2 linked regions of the Anatilimnocola aggregata genome follow. The protein of the gene in region 1 binds, or shares a complex with, the protein of each later gene. Links are inferred from orthologs where the notes say so. Each region holds a gene or a part of one and is shown on either strand. Other genes may lie near its edges.

Region 1 (4,044 bases):
GAGCGCCTGCGAAAGATGGACCTGGAAGTCCTCGTCCGCAAATTTCGCGGCTCACCCGCGGGCCAGATCATTCGCCTGTACGAAGTGACCGGCGAAGGGAAGTTCGAAATCGACTACTGGTGCGAGATCTGCTCAATCGCCATGTACGAATTGAAAATCTGCGAATGCTGCCAGGGCGATATCATTCTTCGCAAGACCAAAGTCAAGCCGTAGGCGCGACAGTACCTGACTCGCGCACCTTGTCGGCCGTCGACAACTCTATTCTCCCGCTTCCACGGGCAACAGAACTGGCGTGGGTTTGATGGCGGGAAAACGATCTTGCAGCGCCTGCACTTCCATCGTTTCTTCCCGCAACGCTTCCATCGCCTTCACTGCTGCTTCGGCCGCTTGAATGGTGGTGATGCACGGGACGCCAAGTTGCACCGCTGCTGCCCGAATGCGCCCCTCGTCGGTCCGTGCTCCCTTGCCGCTCGGCGTGTTGATGACGAGCTTGATTTGTCCATCGTTCAAATAGTCGAGCAGATTTGGCCGCCCTTCGACAATCTTTTTCACGTGCGTCACCAGAATGCCCGCTTCTTCCAGTCGGCGAGCGGTTCCTTCGGTGGCCACCAGTTCGTGCCCCAGCTTCTTCAAGCGGCGGGCAAGTTCGACGACCGATTCTTTGTGCCGAGCCGAGACACTGACGAAGATCTTTCCTTCTGTCGGCAAAATCGTCCCTGCGGCTAATTGCCCCTTGGCAAACGCGATGCTGAACCGCTCGCTAATGCCCATCACTTCGCCCGTGCTGCGCATCTCGGGACCGAGCACGATATCGACGCCAGCGAACTTGCGGAACGGAAAGACGCTCTCCTTCACGCTGACGTGTGAGGGAATCGGCTCGCGCGTGACGCCTAGTTCAGGCAATGTGACGCCGGTCATCACCTTGGCCGCGATCTTCGCCACGGGCATTCCCGTGGCCTTGGCAACAAACGGCACCGTGCGGCTGGCGCGAGGATTCACCTCAAGCACATAGACGGCCATCTTGCCATCTTCTTTCTTGACCGCGAACTGCACGTTCATCAGCCCAATCACTTTCAAGTGCAGGGCCATGGCTGCGGTTGCTTCGCGAATCTCCTGAACGATTGGTCCGGGCAAGCTATAGGGAGGAATCGCGCAGGCCGAGTCGCCCGAGTGGACGCCGGCTTCTTCGATGTGTTCCATAATGCCAGCGATGATGACATTTTCGCCGTCGCAAATGCAGTCGACGTCGACTTCGGTGGCATCTTCCAAAAAGCGATCGATGAGCACTGGCTGACCCTGAGCCACCACAAATGCTTCCGCCACAAAGCGTTCGAACTGTGAATGGTCGTAGCAGATTTCCATCGCCCGTCCGCCGAGCACAAAGCTGGGGCGAACGAGGCACGGGAAGCCAACTCGCTCGGCCTCGGCTCGCGCTTGGTTCATGTTGCGGGCAATGCCGTTGGCCGGTTGTTTGAGATTGAGCGCGGTGAGAATCTTGGCGAACTTTTCGCGGTCCTCAGCTGCTTCGATTGTTTCGACACTCGTACCAATGATCGGCACGCCGGCGTTGTGCAGCGCCCGCGACAAATTCAGCGGTGTTTGCCCGCCGAACTGCACAATCACTCCTTCGGGCTCGATCCGGTCGAAGATATTCAGCACGTCTTCGGTGGTGAGTGGTTCGAAGAAGAGGAGATCGCTGGTGTCGTAATCGGTACTGACCGTTTCGGGGTTGCTGTTGACCATCACCGATTCGATGCCCAATTCTCGTAGCGCGAAACTGGCGTGGCAGCAGCAATAGTCGAACTCGATCCCCTGGCCGATGCGGTTCGGACCACCACCGAGGATCATGACCCGCTTCTTGCCCGGCTTGCGCGGCGGCGTTTCGTCTTCTTCTTCGTAGGTCGAATAGAAGTAAGGAGTGTAGGCTTCGAACTCCGCAGCACAGGTATCGACCGCCTTGTACGTGGGAACCAGCCCGCGCGCTTTGCGATTGCTGCGCACATCGATTTCGGGCACTCCCCACATCGTCGATAGTTGGCGATCGGAAAAGCCAAATTGCTTGGCTTTGCGGAACGTGGCATCGTCGACGCGCGAGATATCGCCGATCGCGCGCAGCGAATCTTCCATCTGCACGATGCCGAGCAACTGCTCGAGAAACCAAGGATCGATGAACGTGAGTTGAAAGATTTCGGCGAGCGACATTCCGCTCTTGATCGCATAGCGCAAGTACCAGACTCGATCGGCGTTGGGCACGGCGAGCTTCGCGCGAATGTCGTCGGCCGAGGGCTGATGCGGTGTGCCCCAGAGATCCTTGTTGTCGCACCCAAAGCCGAACGCGCCGACTTCGAGTCCACGCAGCGCTTTCTGGAAGGATTCCTTAAACGTCCGGCCAATGGCCATCGTCTCGCCGACGCTCTTCATTTGCGTCATCAGCGTCGCATCAGCTTCGGGGAATTTTTCGAAGGCAAAGCGGGGAATCTTGGTAACGACGTAGTCGATCGAAGGCTCGAAGCAGGCCAGCGTCTTGCGCGTGATATCGTTGGCCAATTCGTGCAGCCGAAAGCCAACAGCGAGTTTCGCGGCAATCTTGGCAATCGGAAAGCCCGTCGCCTTGCTGGCCAGCGCGCTGCTGCGACTGACGCGCGGGTTCATTTCGATGACGATCATCCGGCCGTTTTTCGGATTAATCGCAAATTGAATGTTGGAACCACCGGTTTCGACGCCGATCTCGCGAATGACGGCGATGCTCGCATCGCGCATCCGCTGATATTCTTTGTCGCTCAGGGTTTGAGCGGGAGCGACGGTGATGGAGTCGCCGGTGTGAACGCCCATCGGATCGAAATTTTCGATCGAGCAGATGATGACTACGTTGTCGTCCATGTCGCGGACGACTTCCATCTCGTATTCTTTCCAGCCGATGATTGATTCTTCGACCAGCACTTCGGTGACGGGCGACAAATCGAGGCCGTTCCGCACCATCCGGTCGAATTCTTCGCGGTTGTAGGCGATGCCCGAACCGCTGCCACCCATCGTAAAGCTAGGGCGGACGATGGCGGGGAGACCGACCATCTCGAGCACCTTGCGGGCGTGTTCGACAGTCTTGACGGTTTCACCCTTGCAAACCGAGAGGCCAATCTTGTGCATCGCCTGCTTGAACAGCTCGCGTTCTTCGGCCTTGGCGATGACATCGGGGCGTGCGCCGATCATTTCGCAGTTGTACTTCGCGAGCACGCCGTGCTTGGCCAGATCCATCGCGAGGTTGAGGCCCGTTTGGCCGCCAAGTGTAGGCAGGATCGCGCAAGGACGCTCTTTTTCGATGATCTTTTCGACGATCTCCCACGTCAGCGGTTCGATGTAGGTCCGGTCAGCCATTTCCGGATCGGTCATGATCGTGGCCGGGTTGCTGTTCACCAGCACCACTTCGTACCCCTCTTCGCGCAGCGCTTTGCAAGCTTGCGTACCCGAATAGTCAAACTCGCAAGCCTGGCCGATCACAATGGGACCGGAGCCAATCAGCAAAATCTTCTTGAGGTCAGTTCGCTTTGGCACGGGCAGATCAATCCTTGGAAAACGAGAACGCGGACAGCAGACAGGCTCTGGCTAACCACCCTTGAGGACCGCCTCGCACCAATTGCGTGCGCGCAGCCTCAGCGCAAAACCGAGTGGCGTGTAAAATCTCTCGAAGGTAACACGGTTCGCCGCTAGCGTTCAAGGGGCAGGATGCGACAGTTGACGAAGATGTTAAGTCGCATGCGAGCGGCGACACACACGTTTGCGTGAGATATGATGAAATAGTGAGTACGCGAAACGACTTAGGACGGATCAGCGAAGATGATTGCTCAACCCACGTCAATTCCCGCATCTTCCGGAAATCAACCTGAAATTCAACAAGAGCTGCTCGTCCTGCAAACGCGGCTTGACGAGGCCTTCGCAAGAATCCAGCAGTTGGAAGCGCGGCAGCCCGAGCAACCTCCACTACGCCCGCCCCTTTTTTCTCTGAACTCGCCCGTCATGGACTTTGCCCGGCAGTTGTGTGAGGAATTG
Region 2 (3,069 bases), 3.3 Mb from region 1 along the record:
CGAGTTCACCACCATGAGCAAGGGATACAACATGGCCGGCTGGCGAGTCGGCTTTTGCTGTGGCAATCCGGAAATGGTGAAGGCCCTGGGAGTTATCAAAGGGTATTACGACTACGGCCTGTTCCAGGCGATTCAAATTGCCGCGATCGTGGCGCTGCGGCACACCGATGCAGCCGTTGAGTCGCAATCGCGCTTGTATCAGGCCCGTCGCGATTTGCTGCTGGATGGCCTGCGCAAGCAAGGCTGGCAAGTTCCCACGCCGCGAGCTGGCATGTTTGTTTGGGGTAAATACCCCGAACCGTGGGCGAGCCAGATGAACTCGGTCGAATTCGCGATGTACATGCTCGAGCATGCAAACGTCGCGCTCAGCCCGGGTACGGGTTTTGGAGCTGCTGGCGAAGGTCATTGCCGGATGGCACTCGTCGAAAACGAGAATCGCCTGAAGCAGGCGCTGCGGCAGATGGCCCGTTGCCTGGAACGGGACACCCGCCCGCCATTGGCCGAAAAACCAGCGAATGGCGTCCCTAAAGCGGCCATTGCCACTTAGGGGTAGTTGCGACTGGACGTGAACGACGGTTACTCGGTGCTGATGCCTCGCACCACCGAATCGCGCTGGCTCCTTCTCTGAATGCCAGCAGAGCGGTAAAATTCTTACCGCCGCCCAAGTTTGGCCGAACTGGCTGAAAATCCGTGCGAAGATTTGCCGCTGAGGCAATCTGTGCGGGTGGTGAAGCTACCCAAAGTCGCACACAGTTCGTTCGGCGCAAAAAAAATGGAAGGGCTTCTGTTCGCCGCAACAGAAACCCTTCCGGGAGGCTGTTCGGGCACTGCTCGCGCAGCGACCGAAGACCCACAGCCATTGATTCCGTATCGGGACTTCGCTTCACAAGACTTTAAGCCGCTCGGCTGTCGCGAGACATTCGGGCAGAATCAACGCAGCACATTCAGAGAAGGTTGACTCACGCATGTCGCAACCGGCAAAGCTTGCCTTGGAAGATGGCACGGTTTTCACTGGCGTCGCGTTTGGCGCGATCGGCGAGATCGACGGCGAGGTTTGCTTCAACACCTCGATGACCGGTTATCAGGAGATTTTGACCGATCCCAGCTACCGCGGGCAGATCGTGACGATGACCTACACCGAAATTGGCAACTACGGTGTGAATCGCGAGGATCTGGAAAGTGGGAAACCCCACCTGGCTGGTTTTGTCGTGAAAGAATTTGCCGAGAAGCCGAGCAATTTTCGCGCAGAAGAATCGCTCGACTCCTATCTGAAGAAACACAACATCGTCGGACTCGCTGGCATCGACACGCGGGCGCTCGTCCGCCGCTTGCGCAATCGCGGTGCAATGAAGGGCGTCATCAGCAGTGTCGACTTGAACGACGAGAGCCTGGTACAGAAGGCGAAGACCAGCCCTGGTCTCGTCGGGCGCGATCTCGTTCGCGAAGTGCTCCCCACACAGCCACGTGATTGGAATGAGAAACTGAGCAGTTGGGCTAAGTTGCCCATTGAGCCCAATCCAGCTTTCGACGATCAACGGTTTCACGTTATCGCGCTCGACTATGGCATGAAGTGGAACATTGCCCGCCATCTAACCGACGAAGGCTGCAAGGTCACCATCCTGCCGGGCACGTCGACGGCTGAAGAAGTGCTGGCAAGAAATCCCGATGGCGTCTTCTTGTCGAATGGCCCCGGCGACCCCGAACCATTGCACTACGCGCAGGATTGCATTCGCGGCGTACTGGGCAAAGTGCCGGTCTTTGGTATTTGCTTAGGGCATCAGCTGCTGGGGCTCGCCTGCGGCGCGAAGACATTTAAGCTCAAGTTTGGTCATCGCGGCGCGAATCAACCCGTGCAGAACCTCGATACCAGCAAGATCGAAATTACGTCGCAAAATCACGGCTTTGCGGTCGAGGAAGAATCGCTGCCGACGTGCCTTGAGATCACGCACCGCAACTTGAACGACAACACCGTCGCCGGCCTGCGACACAAAGAAGTCCCCGCCTTCAGCGTACAGTACCACCCCGAGTCGTCTGCCGGCCCACACGACAGCCGCTATCTATTCCGCCAATTCCGCGAATTAATGGCTGCGGCCAAGGGCGTGAGTGCGAGCTAATTTGGGTGCCTCTGGCATTTTGCCAGTGCTTGGCCAGCTCGGATACGTAAGCCGATCGCGGAATGCTGGCCAATCGACCTTCTACCTGAACGCTGCCCTTTGCAAAAAGGCAAGCACTCTGCTTTCCCTGTTAAGCAACCACGCAACTGCCAATCAGCACTGGCAGAATGCCATTGGCACACCAGAATAGACTCTTACTCTGTCTTCTTCCGGCGGTCGCGTTGATAGCGCACCGTGCAGCCAATCGGCACAGTCTCAGTCACTTCGGGAGCTTTGCCGGCGAGTGCGGCACCGACCGCTTCGTGGATGTAGTTACGCTGGGCCTTGGCTTCGTCCGGGTTATCGTCGAGCGCCCCCATGTAGACGATTTTGCGATCCTTGTTCAGGACGAAGAACTCGGGCGTGCGTGTGGCCCCAAAGGCCTTGGCGGTTGACTGGGCGTCGTCATCGTGGACGTAGGCAAACTGAAAGCTCTTTTCCTTGATTTTCTCGGCCATCTTTTCCAGCGAATCCCCTTCGACCTTGTTGGGATTGATGGCAACAATCGCACACTTGCCGTTGGCGGCGAGTTTCTTGTGCAGGGCATTCATCCGATCTTCGACGGCCACCGCGTACTCGCACGTATTGCAGAGAAAGGCCACGATGATGACGTCTTTGTCTTTAAGATCAGCCTGCGAGTGAGTCTTGCCTGAAGGATCTTTCAAGTCCGTCCAGCCTGGGGCGGCATCGCCAATGCTTAAAGTCTTGTTGTATTTTCCCGCCTGGGCAATTGAAATGGCCATCGCGAGCGCGAGGCTGAGGGCCGCGAGTGGGAACACTCGATAGCAAGATTGTTGAAACATTTTTGTCCCCTAAACGCCGTACAGAGTGGTCTGATAAGCGAATTCTAATGACCGGGCTTCGTCGGCTCAACGCGAGCGCGGCATCAACCGAGGCAGATGCAAGTTTAGCATAG

The links. Proteins that work in one complex are often made in the same cells at the same time.
Region 2: the proteins of carB (region 1) and carA are in contact, whole or in part, in a solved structure (PDB 1KEE), measured with the Escherichia coli proteins. The link is inferred for Anatilimnocola aggregata from one-to-one orthologs.

The regions. Positions count from the first base shown.
Region 1 is NZ_CP036274.1:7,557,027-7,561,070, reverse strand. The notes cover bases 59-3,938. They hold carB (carbamoyl-phosphate synthase large subunit), read right to left. Parts: upstream 3,550-3,938; coding sequence 259-3,549; downstream 59-258. Other genes in these bases: ETAA8_RS28735 (hypothetical protein), read left to right, coding at 3,832-3,938; ETAA8_RS28745 (hypothetical protein), read left to right, coding at 59-213. In the rest of the region: more of ETAA8_RS28745, read left to right, coding at 1-58; more of ETAA8_RS28735, read left to right, coding at 3,939-4,044. UniProt on the Escherichia coli protein: Large subunit of the glutamine-dependent carbamoyl phosphate synthetase (CPSase).
Region 2 is NZ_CP036274.1:4,235,592-4,238,660, forward strand. Bases 135-3,039 are described here. They hold carA (glutamine-hydrolyzing carbamoyl-phosphate synthase small subunit), read left to right. Parts: upstream 135-965; coding sequence 966-2,114; downstream 2,115-3,039. Other genes in these bases: ETAA8_RS16060 (aminotransferase class I/II-fold pyridoxal phosphate-dependent enzyme), read left to right, coding at 135-547; ETAA8_RS16070 (thioredoxin family protein), read right to left, coding at 2,309-2,956. Also shown: more of ETAA8_RS16060, read left to right, coding at 1-134. UniProt on the Escherichia coli protein: Small subunit of the glutamine-dependent carbamoyl phosphate synthetase (CPSase).